DNA from 2 places in the Streptomyces sp. NPDC034085 genome. Region 2 is predicted to be linked to the other one. Evidence: riboswitches for the same ligand, from Rfam matches in the RefSeq annotation. Region 2 holds a riboswitch; the other holds the start of a gene.
What was found. A riboswitch is a leader RNA that binds a small molecule or an ion and turns the genes downstream of it on or off. The one in region 2 is predicted to bind S-adenosylmethionine.
Positions count from the first base shown of each region.

Region 1: linked by a shared signal. The riboswitch ahead of ACZ501_RS01735 (aminotransferase class V-fold PLP-dependent enzyme) and the one ahead of thrC (threonine synthase) in region 2 are both predicted to bind S-adenosylmethionine.

Region 1 is NZ_JBVISL010000001.1:364,854-372,715, reverse strand. Features, by position in the region: gene ACZ501_RS01770 (L,D-transpeptidase) at 1-396, shown strand, start outside; gene ACZ501_RS01765 (DNA-binding transcriptional response regulator) at 492-893, opposite strand; gene ctaE (aa3-type cytochrome oxidase subunit III) at 1,080-1,700, shown strand; gene qcrC (cytochrome bc1 complex diheme cytochrome c subunit) at 1,775-2,584, shown strand; gene qcrA (cytochrome bc1 complex Rieske iron-sulfur subunit) at 2,581-3,639, shown strand; gene qcrB (cytochrome bc1 complex cytochrome b subunit) at 3,636-5,276, shown strand; gene trpD (anthranilate phosphoribosyltransferase) at 5,442-6,506, shown strand; SAM riboswitch class IV at 6,587-6,703, shown strand; gene ACZ501_RS01735 (aminotransferase class V-fold PLP-dependent enzyme) at 6,923-7,862, shown strand, end outside.
Region 2 is NZ_JBVISL010000011.1:74,642-82,503, reverse strand. Features, by position in the region: gene groL (chaperonin GroEL) at 1-70, opposite strand, end outside; gene ACZ501_RS29665 (cold-shock protein) at 414-620, opposite strand; gene ACZ501_RS29660 (ubiquitin-like small modifier protein 1) at 1,022-1,300, opposite strand; gene thrC (threonine synthase) at 1,336-2,610, opposite strand; SAM riboswitch class I at 2,628-2,766, opposite strand; gene ACZ501_RS29650 (glucosyl-3-phosphoglycerate synthase) at 2,964-3,914, shown strand; gene ACZ501_RS29645 (alpha,alpha-trehalose-phosphate synthase (UDP-forming)) at 4,019-5,476, shown strand; gene otsB (trehalose-phosphatase) at 5,610-6,470, opposite strand; gene ACZ501_RS29635 (DUF3263 domain-containing protein) at 6,525-6,797, opposite strand; gene ACZ501_RS29630 (extracellular solute-binding protein) at 6,888-7,862, opposite strand, start outside.

The DNA of each region.
Region 1 (7,862 bases), on a different contig from region 2:
GGCAAGCAGTACTTCGTCCAGATGCGCGGCGACACCGTCGGCATCGGCGGCAGCGAGTACTACAACCTGCCCGTCTACTACGCCACCCGGGTGACGTGGAGCGGCGAGTACGTGCACGCCGCGCCGTGGTCGGTCGGCTCCCAGGGCTACGAGAACGTCAGCCACGGCTGCACCGGCATGAGCACCGGCAACGCCGCCTGGTTCTACGAGAACATCACCGAGGGCGACATCGTCAAGGTGATCAACAGCATCGGCGACGACATGGACACCTTCGGCAACGGCTTCGGCGACTGGAACATGGAGTGGAAGGAGTGGCGCGAGGGCAGCGCCCTCCTGAAGGGCACCCAGGAGGGCCGCAGCGCCATCGACCAGGCGCGGCTGCGCCCCACCGTCTGAGAGCCCCGCAGAAGGCCGTACGGGCCCGCGGGCGGCCCCTGGGCCGGCCCGCGGGCCCCCGCGCACACCCCGGGCGCCCCGGGCGCCCCCGCGCCTCAGGCGTCCAGCGACAGCCGCGCGCGCAGCAGCCCCGCCAGGGCCCCGGGGAACTCCACCGGGTCCACCGGAAGGGTGACCGCCGCGTCCGCGCGGCTCCACGTGGCCAGCCACGCGTCCTGGGGCCGTCCCATCAGCAGCAGCACCGGCGGACACCGGAAGATCTCGTCCTTGATCTGCCGGCACACGCCCATGCCCCCGGCCGGGACCGCCTCGCCGTCCAGCACGCACACGTCGATGCCGCCCGCGTCCAGTTCCTTGAGGACCGCCGGAAGCGTGGCGCACTCCAGGAACTCCACCGGGGGCAGGTCAGCTGCGGGCCTGCGCCCGGCTGCCAGCCGCACCTGCTCCCGGGTGCCCGCGTCGTCGCTGTAGACCAGAACCCGCGCAGTCGCCCGCATTTCGTCCTCCACGTGGCCGTGAATCACGCTGATGATGCGCGGGATGCTACTCCGTCCGACCGGCTGTCAACATCGGTTCCGCCGCCCTCGCGACCGGTCCTCTGATGGGCCGTTCGGGCCTTGCACACCCCCCTGACACTCCGAACGGCACCCCCCGGGGTGAGGGCGGGATAAGCGACCGACATAATGTCGGTCGTGGCGACAGCAACGACAGTAGATACCGGGCACGCGCACCCGACGGTCAACCGGCCGAACCTCGTCAGCGTCGGAACCATCATCTGGTTGAGTTCCGAGCTGATGTTCTTCGCGGCCCTCTTCGCGATGTACTTCACCCTGCGATCCGTGACGGGCGCCGAGTTCTGGGCGGAGAAGGCCTCGGCCTTGAACCTGCCCTTCTCGGCGACGAACACCACGATCCTGGTGCTCTCCTCGCTCACCTGCCAGCTCGGCGTATTCGCCGCCGAGCGCGGTGACGTGAAGAAGCTCAGGTCGTGGTTCATCATCACGTTCGTCATGGGTGCGATCTTCATTGGCGGCCAGGTGTTCGAGTACACCGAGCTGGTCAAGCACGAGGGTCTGAGCCTCTCGTCCGACCCGTACGGCACGGTGTTCTACCTGACCACCGGCTTCCACGGTCTGCACGTGACGGGCGGTCTCATCGCCTTCCTGCTGGTCCTCGGCCGGACGTACGCGGCCAAGAGGTTCACCCACGAACAGGCCACGTCGGCCATCGTCGTGTCCTACTACTGGCACTTCGTCGATGTCGTCTGGATCGGCCTCTTCGCGACGATCTACCTGATCAAGTAGCGAACACGTCGCCGGGCCCCGCCCGGCACCATCCAGAAACACCGACGCAGAAGATCCTGACACCGGGGTAATCCGTGAAAAAGCTCTCCGCACGACGACGCCATCCGCTGGCGGCGGTCGTCGTTCTACTCTTCGCGCTGGCGGTCACGGGGGGGCTGTACGCTGCCTTCGCGCCCGCTGGCAAGGCGCAGGCCGATGAAACCGCCCAGTCCCTCGCCATCGAGGAGGGCAAGAAGCTGTACGCCGTGGGCTGCGCAAGCTGCCACGGTACCGGCGGTCAGGGTTCCACTGACGGCCCCAGCCTGGTCGGCGTCGGCTCCGCGGCCGTCGACTTCCAGGTGAGCACGGGCCGCATGCCCGCCCAGCAGCCCGGCGCCCAGGTGCCGAAGAAGCCGAGGATCTACTCGCAGGCCCAGATCGACCAGCTGGCGGCGTACATCGCGTCGCTCGGCGCCGGTCCGATCACGCCGGCCGAGAAGCAGTACGACCCGGCTGGTGCCGACATCGCCGCCGGTGGTGAGCTGTTCCGCAACAACTGCGCGCAGTGCCACAACTTCACCGGCGAGGGCGGCGCGCTGACGCTCGGCAAGTACGCCCCGAACCTCGAGGACGTCGAGCCGAAGCACATCTACGAGGCCATGCTCACCGGCCCGCAGAACATGCCCTCCTTCCCCGACAGCACCATGCCGGAGAAGCAGAAGAAGGACATCATCGCGTACCTCCAGAACGTGAACGGCGAGAAGTCGGTCAGCCCTGGCGGCCTGAAGCTCGGTGGCCTCGGCCCCGTCTCCGAGGGTCTGTTCGGCTGGATCTTCGGTCTGGGTGCGCTGATCGCTGTCGCCGTCTGGGTCGCGGCCCACACCGCTAAGGCCAAGAAGTCATGAGTAGCCAAGACATTCCCGAAGACAAGCACCTGCCGAGCGAGCAGGGCGACGCGCACCACGGTGCCGTAGCGGTCGCGGACGACCCGTTCGCCGACCCCGGCCTCCCGGTCCACAAGCCGCGCATCCAGGACATCGACGAGCGGGCCGCCAGGCGGTCCGAGCGCACGGTGGCGATGCTGTTCACGCTGTCGATGCTGGCCACGATCGGCTTCATCGCCGCGTACGTGGCCATCCCGGTGGAGAAGATCGTCTACATCTTCCCCGTCGGGAAGGTCAGCGCGCTGAACTTCTCGCTCGGCCTGACGCTCGGCCTGGCCCTGTTCTGCATCGGCGCCGGCGCGGTCCACTGGGCCCGCACGCTGATGTCGGACGTCGAGGTCGCCGATGAGCGCCACGAGATCGCCGCCTCCCCGGAGGTCAAGGCGAAGGTCATGCAGGACTTCGCCGACGGTGCGAACGAGTCCGGCATCGCCCGCCGTCCGCTGATCCGCAACACGATGCTCGGCGCGCTGGCCCTGGTGCCGCTCGCCGGAGTGGTGCTGCTGCGCGACCTGGGCCCCCTGCCCGAGGACAAGCTGCGCAAGACCCTGTGGTCCAAGGGCAAGCTGCTCATCAACCAGAACACGATGGAGCCGCTGCGTCCCGAGGACGTCCTGGTCGGTTCGCTGACCTTCGCCATGCCGGAAGGCCTGGAGGAGGACCAGCACGACTTCCAGGTCCAGATCGCCAAGGCCGCCCTGATGATCGTCCGCATCCAGCCGGAGGACATCAAGGACAAGCGGGAGCTGGAGTGGTCCCACGACGGCATCGTGGCCTTCTCCAAGATCTGCACCCACGTCGGCTGCCCGATCAGCCTGTACGAGCAGCAGACGCACCACGTGCTCTGCCCGTGCCACCAGTCCACCTTCGACCTCTCCGACGGCGCCCGTGTCATCTTCGGCCCGGCCGGTCACGCGCTTCCGCAGCTGCGGATCGGCGTGAATGACGAAGGCTTCCTCGAGGCGCACGGCGACTTCGAAGAGCCCGTCGGTCCTGCATTCTGGGAGCGCGGATGAGCACCTCCACGAACACCTCGGCCACCGGGGCGTCGCGCAACGCGTCGCGCGGTGAGCGCGTAGCCGACTGGGCGGACGGCCGCCTGGGCATCTACGGCCTCGCCAAGGCGAACATGCGCAAGATCTTCCCGGACCACTGGTCCTTCATGCTGGGCGAGATCTGCCTCTACAGCTTCATCATCATCATCCTCACGGGTGTGTACCTGACGCTGTTCTTCCACCCGAGCATGAACGAGGTCGTGTACCACGGCTCGTACGTGCCGATGCAGGGCGTCATGATGTCCGAGGCCTTCGCCTCGACCCTGGACATCAGCTTCGACGTCCGCGGCGGTCTGCTGATCCGCCAGATCCACCACTGGGCCGCGCTGATCTTCGTCGCGGCGATGGTCGTGCACATGATGCGCGTCTTCTTCACCGGCGCGTTCCGCAAGCCGCGTGAGATCAACTGGATCTTCGGCTTCCTGCTGCTGGTCCTCGGCATGTTCACCGGCTTCACCGGTTACTCGCTGCCGGACGACCTGCTCTCGGGCACCGGTGTCCGCTTCATGCAGGGCGCCATCCTCTCCGTCCCGGTCGTCGGCACCTACCTGTCGATGTTCCTCTTCGGCGGGGAGTTCCCGGGCGGCGACTTCGTCGCGCGGTTCTACTCGGTGCACATCCTGCTGCTGCCCGGCATCATGATGGGCCTGCTGGTCGCGCACCTGATCCTGGTGTTCTTCCACAAGCACACCCAGTTCGCCGGCCCCGGCAAGACGAACAACAACGTCGTCGGCATGCCGCTGCTGCCCGTCTACATGGCCAAGGCCGGAGGCTTCTTCTTCCTGGTCTTCGGCGTCATCGCGGCCGTCGCGGCGATCGCCTCGATCAACCCGATCTGGGCGCTCGGCCCGTACCGCCCGGACCACGTGTCCACCGGTGCGCAGCCCGACTGGTACATGGGTATGCCGGAAGGCCTCATCCGTGCCATGCCCGGCTGGGAGATCAACCTGTGGGGCCACACGCTCGTCCTGGGCGTGTTCATCCCGCTGCTGCTCTTCCCGCTGGTCCTCGGCGCGATCGCCGTCTGGCCGTTCATCGAGTCCTGGGTCACCGGCGACAAGCGCGAGCACCACATCCTGGACCGCCCGCGCAACGTCCCGACCCGTACGGCCTTCGGTGTCGCCTGGATCGCGGAGTACATCGTGCTCCTCATCGGCGGCGGCAACGACATGTTCGCCCAGTACTTCCACCTGTCGATCAACTCGATCACGTGGTTCGTCCGGATCGGCTTCTTCGTCGTCCCGGTCCTGGCCTTCATCGCCACCAAGCGGATCTGCCTCGGCCTCCAGCGCCGGGACCACGACAAGGTGCTGCACGGTCGCGAGACCGGCATCATCAAGCGCCTGCCGCACGGTGAGTTCGTCGAGGTCCACGAGCCGCTGTCGCAGGCCAAGCTGCACACGCTCACCGCGCACGAGCAGTACCGGCCCGTCGAGATCGGCCCCACGGTCGACGAGAACGGTGTCGAGCGCAAGGTGACGCGCGGCGAGAAGCTGCGCGCGAAGCTCAGCAAGGGCTTCTACGCGGAGAACAACCAGATTCCGAAGCCCACGGTGGAGGAGTACAAGGAGATCCAGGCCGGCCACGGCCACCACTGATCTCCGGTCCGACCGCTTGAGGGACCGGCTCCGGCCGGTCCCCGTGTCGCCACGGCAAGAGCCCCGTCCAGTGTCTGGACGGGGCTCTTTGCCGCCTCCGGGGCTGGATAGGCTGTGATCGTCCCCATGGGACGTGCGACCCCGACGAAGCAGCAGGAGCTGACCATGAACGTTGCGACCCCGGCAGGCGGCGACAGCGTGGCGGCCCGCGGCTGGCCGGGCATCCTGGAGGCCCTGCTCAACCGCCAGGACCTCGCCACCGACGACACCGCCTGGGCGATGGAGCGGATCATGCGCGGCGAGGCCACCGACGCGCAGATCGCGGGCTTCGCGGTGGCCCTCCGGGCCAAGGGCGAGACCGTGGAGGAGTACACGGGCCTGGTCCGCACGATGTACGCCCACGCCAACCTGATCGAGGTGCCCGGACGGACCCTGGACATCGTCGGCACCGGCGGTGACGGCGCCAAGACGGTCAACATCTCGACCATGTCCGCCGTCGTGGCGGCCGGCGCGGGCGCCAAGGTCGTCAAGCACGGCAACCGGGCCGCGTCCTCCGCCAGCGGCTCCTCCGACGTCCTGGAGAAGCTCGGCGTCAACCTCGGCCTGACCCCGGAGCGGGTGGCGCAGGTCGCGGAGGAGGCCGGCATCACCTTCTGCGCCGCGGTGGTCTTCCACCCGGCCCTGCGGTACGCCGCCTCCGCGCGACGGGACCTCGGGGTGCGCACCGCGTTCAACGGCCTCGGCCCGCTCACCAACCCCGCCCGGGTCACGGCCCAGGCGGTCGGGGTGGCGGACGCGCGGCTGGCCCCGATCATGGCGGGGGTGCTCGCCGAGCGGAACACCTCCGCGCTGGTCTTCCGCGGCGACGACGGCCTGGACGAGCTGACCACCACCGGGACCTCCCGGGTGTGGTGGGTGCGCGAGGGCCGGATCACGGAGCATGCCTTCGACCCGCGTGACGTGGGCATCGCGACGGTCGACATCTCGGCCCTGCGCGGCGGGGACCCGTCGTACAACGCCGACGTCGCCCGCCGCCTGCTGGCCGGCGAGACCGGCCCGGTGCGCGACGCGGTGCTGCTGAACTCCGCGGCCGCCCTGGTGGCCCTGGACCCGGGCACCGGCTCGCTGGAGGAGCAGCTGACGGCGGGCATCGCCCGCGCGGCGGACGCGATCGACTCGGGTGCGGCCCGGGCCGCGCTGGAGCGCTGGGTGGCGGCCACCAACGCCTGACCCTTCCGCACCGAGACCCCGGTCCACATCGTGGACCGGGGTCTTGCGCGCGGAGGATCATGTGGCAGGATGCTCCCCAAGGTCACGAGTGACAGCGTTTTGGCCCCGGCTTGCTGTCCGGCAACCCTCCTTCCGTGGCGGGGTGCCCCGGGTGATGACCAGGTCGTAGGCAGAAAGGCCTACGGCAAGCGCGGATCCCTCGACACCAGGGGTCCTGGTCTCTCGAGGAGCGTTTTCCGTGAGCAAGCGAATGCGATAGGGCGACTCCGCCCCTTCTTCACCCCCCGGACCAGGGCCACTTCCGTGCACCCCCGTTCGTTCCGGGGCCCTCCCGTACCCCTCCGGTCGGCCGCCGAGCCGTACCCGCGTACGGGCACACCGAAGCCATTCAGCCCTGCCTGCCGGGAGATACCGCCATGTCCGCATCCCTGAACGCCACCGCTGCCGCCACCGCCCCCGTCACCGACCCCGCCTGTGACGCCCCTCTGCCGGTCCTCGGCCGCGACGTCACCGTGCCGCTCGTCACCGGCGGCGAGGTCACCTACGCCGCCCTCGACTACGCGGCCAGCGCCCCCGCGCTCCAGCGGGTCTGGGACGACGTCGCCGCGTACGCCCCGTACTACGGCAGCGTCCACCGCGGCGCCGGCTACCTCTCGCAGCTGTCCACCGACCTCTTCGAGCAGAGCCGGACCACCGTCGCCGACTTCCTCGACTGCCGCCCCGACGACCAGGTGGTCTTCACCCGGTCCACCACCGACTCCCTCAACCTGCTCGCCGCCGCGCTCCCCGCCGACTGCCAGGTCTTCGTCTTCGAGACCGAGCACCACGCCTCGCTGCTGCCCTGGACGAACGCGCAGGTCACCTACCTCAACGCCCCCCGCACGCCCGGCGAGGCCGTCGCCACCCTGGAGCGGGCCCTGGCCGACCGCGACCCGTACGGGCCGGCGCTGGTCTGCGTCACCGGCGCCTCCAACGTCACCGGCGAGCTGTGGCCGGTCCGGGAGCTGGCCGCCGCCGCGCACGCCCACGGCGCACGTATCGTGCTGGACGCCGCCCAGCTGGCCCCCCACCACCCCGTCTCCGTACGGGAGCTGGACGTGGACTGGGTCGCCTTCTCCGGGCACAAGCTGTACGCGCCCTTCGGCTCGGGCGTGCTCGCCGGCCGCGCCGACTGGCTCCAGGAGGCGGAGCCGTACCTCGCCGGCGGCGGCGCCTCCCGCAAGGTCGCCCGCCGCGAGGACGGCGGCGTGGACGTCGAGTGGCACACCACCGCCGCCCGCCACGAGGCCGGATCCCCGAACGTCATCGGGGCCTACTCCATCGCCTCCGCCTGCCGCGCCCTGACCGAGGCCGGCT
Region 2 (7,862 bases):
CGGCGAGCTGGTTCATGCCACGCTCGAGACCGCGCCGGGCCTCCTCGTTGAACGCAATGATCTTGGCCATCTGAAGTGGTCCTCCAGGACTGGGGTTCCCCCTACGCCGCCAGGCGTGAGGGGAGGGTGGATTGCTCCGGACCGCGCCCGCGCCCGCGACGGACGGCCTGCGGACCCGGCGGTTCCTTCCCGCCGGACCCTGCGGGCCTCACCGGCCCGGTCCTCGTCTGAGTAGCACTCTCACCAGGAGAGTGCTAACGCCAATGATTAGCACTCGACCCCCGCGAGTGCAAGCGGCTTCGGGCAACACGCAGGCGACCTGGGGCCGACACACAGGAGGGGCCCGCATCCCTGTCCAGGATGTGGGCCCCTCATGCGTGTGTGCGAGCGTCGGTGGCCGATCGCGCTTCGACTCAGCCGGCCGCGAGCTTGACCATGTCAGCCTGCGGACCCTTCTGGCCCTGCGAGATCTCGAACTCGACCCGCTGACCCTCTTCAAGGGTGCGGTACCCGTCCATCTGGATGGCGCTGTAGTGGACGAACACATCCGCACCACCGTCGACCGCGATGAAGCCGTAGCCCTTCTCCGCGTTGAACCACTTGACGGTGCCCTGAGCCATGCCTAACTCCCCTATTACTGGCCCTTGCGCGGGACCGCACTTCGCGGTCCCGGGTCAGAACTTGCGCCGGAACGCCTCGACCGCGGCTGAATGTATCCGCACCGGTGCTGTCAGCAACAGGTCAATCCGCCGAGAAATCTGGACACACGGAAAGCTTGAAATAGAGTGAAAATTTGCAGTATTCCAGGGCAACTCGGGCCAGACAAGCGGCACCAAAGGCCCAAAAGGCACGCGCATGTTGACTCAATGTCAACCATCCGGCGGCCCGCTCATATGCGGCGGGCAAGAACAGCGGAGGGGACTGCCCAACTCTACCGCGCCCAATCAAGCAGAATTGCCCCCTCCGCTTATTAGCGGAGGGGGCAATTCTGTTTATGAAAGGTCAGCGCGACACCCGCGCGTCAGCAGCCGCCGGCGACGGCGGGGATGATCGAGACGCCCGCGCCGTCCGGCGTCGCCGTCTGCAGGCCGCCCTCGAAGCGCACGTCGTCGTCGTTGACGTAGACGTTCACGAAGCGGCGCAGCTTGCCCTGGTCGTCCAGGACGCGCGCGGCGATGCCCGGGTGGTTCTGCTCCAGGGAGTCGATGACCTCGGCGAGGGTCGCGCCCTCGGCCGGGACCTCGGCGGCGCCGCCGGTGTAGGTGCGCAGGATGGTGGGGATGCGGACGTTGACGCTCATGGCGCTACCGCCTTTCCGGGTGTCGGAGGGAAGGGTCAGGCCAGCCCGGCGGCGCGGAACGCGTCCAGGCTCGGGCGGATGGTGGCGGTCTGCCCGGTGTCCCCGGACACCGCCTCCAGGGTCTTGAGGCCGTCACCGGTGTTCAGGACGACGGTGGTCAGCGCCGGGTCGAGCAGCCCGTTCTCGATGAGCTTCTTCGTCACGCCGACGGTCACGCCGCCCGCGGTCTCGGCGAAGATGCCCTCGGCCCGCGCGAGGATCTTGATGGCCTCGACGACCTGCTCGTCGGTGACGTCCTCGACGTAGCCGCCGGTGCGCCGCGCGATGTCCAGGACGTACGGGCCGTCCGCCGGGTTGCCGATGGCCAGCGACTTGGCGATGGTGTTCGGCTTCTGCGGGCGGACCACGTCGTGGCCGGCCTTGAAGGCGGTCGAGACCGGGGAGCAGCCCTCGGCCTGGGCGCCGAAGATCTTGTAGGGCTTGTCCTCGACCAGACCGAGCTTGATCAGCTCCTGGAGGCCCTTGTCGATCTTCGTCAGCTGGGAGCCGGACGCGATCGGGACGACGATCTGGTCGGGCAGCTGCCAGCCGAGCTGCTCGCAGATCTCGTACGCCAGGGTCTTGGAGCCCTCGCCGTAGTAGGGGCGCAGGTTGACGTTGACGAAGCCCCAGCCCTCGCCCAGCGGGTCGCCGATGAGCTCGGAGCAGAAGCGGTTGACGTCGTCGTAGTTGCCCTCGATGCCGACGAGGTCGCCGCCGTAGACACCGGCCATGACGACCTTGCCCTGCTCCAGGTCGTGCGGGATGAACACGCAGGAGCGGAATCCGGCCCGGGCGGCCGCGGCGCCGACGGCGCCGGCCAGGTTGCCGGTGGAGGAGCAGGAGAGGGTGGTGAAGCCGAAGGCGCGGGCGGCCTCGACGGCGATGGCCACGACACGGTCCTTGAAGGAGTGCGTCGGGTTGCCGGAGTCGTCCTTGACGTAGAGCTTGCCGGTGACGCCCAGCTCCTTGGCCAGGTTCTGCGCGTCCACGAGCTGGGTGAAGCCGGGGTTCAGGCTCGGCTTGGAGGCCACGTCCGCCGGGACGGGCAGCAGCGGCGCGTAGCGCCAGATGTTGTCCGGGCCGGCCTCGATCGCGGCGCGCAGGGCCTCGGGGTCGCCGAGCGGCAGTTCGTAGGCCACTTCCAGCGGGCCGAAGCACTCGGCGCACGCGAAGATGGGGCCCAGTTCGAAGCGGGTACCGCACTCGCGACAGGAAAGGCCGGTGGCGGGTCCGAGATCGGCAGAGGTGGCGACAGTCTGTGCAGCCATGATGGCGAGGCCCTTTCTCCTCATCTTCCCCATGGCGCACTTCGCCATGAGACGGAATTGGCACCTTCCCTAGCCGGGGCCCCGCGCGTGCGAGAACCGACTGGAGGGTTGCCGGGGCTTCAACGGGCCGTGTCCCTCTGCCCCTCTGGATGAGCGGTATGGCACCGGCACACGCGCTCTGTGGCGCGCCGGTGCGTTTGTCGCGCGGGACCCCCGGCATGCGGCGGTCCTTCGCGTTGTTCAAGACTGTAACCGAAGGGACGGGCGGTTGAGACAGCCGTCCGAACCGCGAGATGGATCACGATTCGGCCGCAAACCGCCGAGTGCCGCAGAGAAGCCAGGGAGTGCTGAGAGTGCTGGATGAGGTGGAGCGCTGGCTGGCAGACCGCTCCTGGTCCGCCGCCGACCGACCGCTCGACCAGCTGCTCGAACGGAAACGGGCGGCCGGGACGACGGTCAGCGTGGTGCTGCCCGCGCTCGACGAGGAGGCCACCGTCGGGCAGATCGTCGAGGTCATCCGGCGCGACCTGATGGAGGGGCTCGCGGTCCCGCTGGTGGACGAGCTGGTGGTGGTCGACTCGGGCTCCACCGACCGTACGGCCGAGGTCGCCGCGGAGGCCGGCGCCCGGGTGGTGCACCGCGACGCGATCCTGCCGCGGCTCCCGGCCTTGCCGGGCAAGGGCGAGGTGCTGTGGCGCTCGCTGCTGGCCACAACCGGGGACGTCGTCTGCTTCGTGGACGCCGACCTGCGGGACTTCGACTCCGTCTTCGTCTCGGGGATCGTCGGGCCGCTGCTGACCGACCCGCAGGTGCAGTTCGTCAAGGCGATGTACGACCGCCCCCTGGGGGACGCCCCCGGGCAGGGCGGCCGGGTGACGGAGCTGGTGGCGCGGCCCCTGCTGAACCTCCACTGGCCGCAGCTGGCGGGGTTCGTCCAGCCGCTGGGGGGTGAGTACGCGGTGCGCCGCTCCCTGCTGGAGCGGCTGCCGTTCCCCGTCGGGTACGGGGTGGAACTGGGCCTGCTGGTGGACGCGCTGCACACGGCCGGGCTGGACGCGCTGGCCCAGGTGGACGTGGGGGTCCGGCTGCACCGGCACCAGGACGGGCGGGCGCTGGGCCGGATGGCCGCGGCGATCTACCGCACCGCGCAGCTGCGGCTCTCGCGCGGGCACCTCGTACGGCCGGAGCTGACGCAGTTCGAGCGGGGGCCGGACGGGTTCGTTCCGCGCACGTACCCCGTGGACACGGAGGAGCGGCCGCCGATGGTGGAGGTCGGGGAGTACGCGGGCCGGCGGGTGGCGTGAGGCGCGGGCCGCGCGGGTGGCGCGGGGCGCGGCGCGGCCAGGGCGTGACGAACCGGACAATTCCCGGACGTTTGAGCGAGGAGGACCCGGGCTAGGTTCGCGGCATGGCTTCTCAGGTACTCGTCGCCGCCAACCGCGGCCCGCTCTCGTACGCCCTCGCCGCCGACGGCACCCTCAGCGCACGCCGCGGCGGTGGCGGCCTGGTCTCCGGCCTGTCCGCGGCGCTCGCCGCTCAGCCGGAGGCCCTGTGGATCTGCGCGGCCCTGTCCGACGCCGACCGGGAGGCGGTCCGCCGGGGCGTTTCCGAGCCGGGCGTCCGGATGCTGGACATCGACCCGGCGGTGTACGACGACGCGTACAACGGCATCGCCAACTCGGTGCTCTGGTTCACCCACCACCACCTCTACGACGTCCCGCGCGAGCCGGTCTTCGACGCGGCGTTCCGCCGCCGCTGGGAGTCGTACGCCGCCTACAACCAGGCCTTCGCCGAAGCGCTGGCCGAGGAGGCCGCCGAGGGCGCGTCGGTCCTGGTCCAGGACTACCACCTGGCCCTGGTCCCGGGCGCCCTGCGCGAACTGCGGCCGGACCTGCGGATCGCCCACTTCACGCACACCCCCTGGGCGTCGCGGGAGTTCCTGGACATGCTCCCGGACGACATCCGCAGCCGGCTGGTGTGGGGGATGCTGGGCGCGGACCTGGTGGGCTTCCACACCTGGGCGTGGGCGCACACCTTCATGGCCGGCGCGCACCTGGACGACGAGCGGGGCATCGCCGAGCCGAAGTCCCCGGCCGGGGTGGATCCGGCGGAGGCCCGCTACGTCCACAAGAACCCCAACAGCCCCGTGCGGCACAAGCGCACCAACGTCGGGGTCTTCGCCCTCGGCGTCGACGGGGACGACCTGCGGGCCCTCGCCCACCGCCCCGAGGTGGACGACAAGCTGGCGGCGCTGCGGGCGGAGGTCGGCGACCGCAAGACCATCGTGCGCGTCGACCGCACCGAACTGTCGAAGAACATCCTGCGCGGGCTGCTGGCCTACCGGGAGCTGCTGACGGTCCACCCCGAGTGGCGCGGCCGCGTGGTGCACCTGGCGTCCGCGTACCCCTCCCGGCAGGACCTGAAGGTGTACCGGGACTACACCGCGTCCGTCCGCGACCTGGCCACGGAGATCAACGCGGAGTTCGGCACCGAGGACTGGCAGCCGGTCCTCCTCTCCGTGGAGGACGACTTCGCGCGCTCGCTGGCCGCGTACCGCATGGCGGACGTGGCCCTGATCAACCCGGTGCGGGACGGGATGAACCTCGTCGCGAAGGAGATCCCGGTGGTGTCGGAGGAGGGCTGCGCGCTGGTCCTGTCCACGGGGGCGGGGGCGTACGAGGAACTGCGCGGGGACGCCCTGACGGTCAACCCGTACGACGTCTCGGCGACGGCCGCCGCACTCCACGAGGCCCTGTCGATGCCGCCGGAGGAACGCACGGCCCGCACCAAGCGCCTCGCGGCAGCCGCCACGACCCTCCCCCCGGCGGCCTGGTTCACGGCGCAACTGGAGGCCCTGCGGGGGTGAGGGGGACGGTGCCCTCACGGGCCGTCTCAGGGCTGGTTCGGGGGTTCCCGTCAGTCCCATCGTCCTTCCGGTTCGGGCCGGCCCGCCAAGGCACCGCTCCCCGGGCCCTGGCCCGCGCCCCGGGCCGGCCCGGCTACGCGTCCCGGAGGGCCGCCGCCAGGCGGGCCAGGAAGGCCGTCACCGCCGCCGGGCCCGGGAGGACCAGGTCGGCTCGGGCTGCGAGTTCGGGGACTTCGGCCGAGCCGCTGCACACCAGCAGCCCCGGGAGGCCGTCGGCGCGGCGCTTCTCCACCGCCGAAAACGCCGCGAGGTCACCCAGGTCGTCCCCCGCGTACAGGACGGCCTCGGCGTCCCGTTCGGCCAGGAACTCCGTCAGGGCGACGCCCTTGTCCATGCCCGGCGGGCGCAGCTCCAGCACCGCCCGGCCCGGCTCGACCATCAGCCCGTGCCGGGCGGCGAGCTCCGCGAGGGGCTCGCGCAGGGCCTCGAAGGCCGCCTCCGGGTCCTCGGCGCGGCGGGTGTGGACGGCCAGCGCCCGGCCCTTCTCCTCGATCCAGGTCCCGCGCCACGCCCCGATCGCGTCGAGGAAGCCCGGCAGCTCCGCCCGTACGGCGGCGACCCCGGGGTGTTCGGCGGGGGCGCGGACGCTGCCGGTGACCGCGTCCCAGCGCTCGGCGCCGTAGTGGCCCAGGACCACGAGGTGCTCCAGCCCGGGCACGCCCGCGAAGCCGCCGTGGCGTACGGCGACGCCCGCCGGGCGGCCGGTGACGACGGCCACCGCGTCGACCCGGGGCGCCAGCTCGGCGAGCGCCGGGACGGCGGCGGGGTGGGCGCGGGCCTGGTCGGGGTCGGGGACGATCTCGGCGAGGGTGCCGTCGAAGTCGAGCGCGACGACGGCTCTGCGCGGCGTGCGCAGCAGGGCTTCGAGTCCCTCCCGTCCGGCTGCGGTGGCGGGCACGGGCATAGGCGGCAGGTCGTGCGGCTGGCTCCCCATACGGACGACCCTACCGGGGCGGCCCTGACCCGCCCACCCCGCCTCCGCGACGGCCTAGCGCCGTGCCCGCTGGGCCTCGCGGATGCGGCGGAGGCGGTTGACGGTGCCCGGGGCGTGGGCGAGGGCGCGGGGGTCGTCCATGAGGGCGTTGAGCAGCTGGTAGTAGCGGACCGGGGTGAGCCCCAGGCCCTCCCGTATCGCCCGCTCCTTGGCGCCGGGGCCGGGCCAGCTGCGGCCCTCGTACGCGAGCACGGCGGCCTCGGCGGCGGTCAGCCGGCCCTGCGCCGCCTCCGCCCCCGTGTCACCCGCCTGCCCGCCATCCGTCATACGGCCACATTAACGCCGCCCACCGACACCGCCCCCGGGCCGCCCCCGCGCCCCTCCCGCGCCCGCGCCGGACCCCTCGCGCGCCCGCCCTCAGCGCTCCCCGTCCGCCTTGCGCGCCGTCGTCGCGATCTCCTCCAGGACCTTCGCGGGCTGTCCGCCCGGCTGGACGGCCTTGCCGATGTTCTGCTTCACGTCCTCGCTGACGCCCGCCCAGGACTTCTTGCCCACCGGGTAGAGGCGGGCGTTCGGCAGGGCCGCCAGGAAGGTCTTCAGCTGCGTCGCCGAGCCACCCGTACTGGCGGCCATGGCCCGGTAGCCGCTGGTGGTGACCGGCAGCAGGTCGTAGGTGTTGGTGAAGGTCGTCACGTTCTTCGCCGAGAACAGGTGGTCCAGGAACTTCCCGGACTCCTTCCGGTGGCCGTTCTTGAAGGCCATCACCCAGTCCGCGACGCCCATGGCGGAGTGGTCGGTGCCGTCGACGGTCGGCATGGGGACCATCCCGAACCGCACGCCCTTCCCGGCGGCCTGCTTCAGCAGCGTCGGGTGGCCGTTGAGCATGCCCACCTCGCCGCGCGTGAAGGCGTCGAAGGCGGCCTGGCGGTCCAGCTTGCCCGGCTCGACCGGGCCGGTCAGCTGCTGGCCGACCATCTTGTCGCGGAGGAACTCCAGCGACTTCACGTTCTCCGGGGAGTCGATCGCGTACGCCTCCTCGTTGTCGGTGTAGCCGCCACCGCCCGAGAGCATCCACATCATCGTCTCGGCCTGCGCCTCCTCGCGGCCCAGGGGCAGCGCGAAGGGGGTCGGGACGTTCGCCGCCTTGAGCTTCTTGGCGGCCGCCTCCAGGTCCGCCCAGCTCTTCGGCTGCCAGCCCGCGGTGCTGTCCTTGGGGATGACCCCGGCGTCGCCGAGCAGCTTCTGGTTGTAGAAGAGCAGCCGGGTGCTGGCCACGAAGGGCATGCCGTACTGGACCCGCTTGACCTTGCCGGCGTCGGCGAGCGGGGCGAGGAAGTCGGCCTCGGTGGTGACGGACAGCAGCTCGTCGGCGGTGTAGAGCTTGCCGGCTTC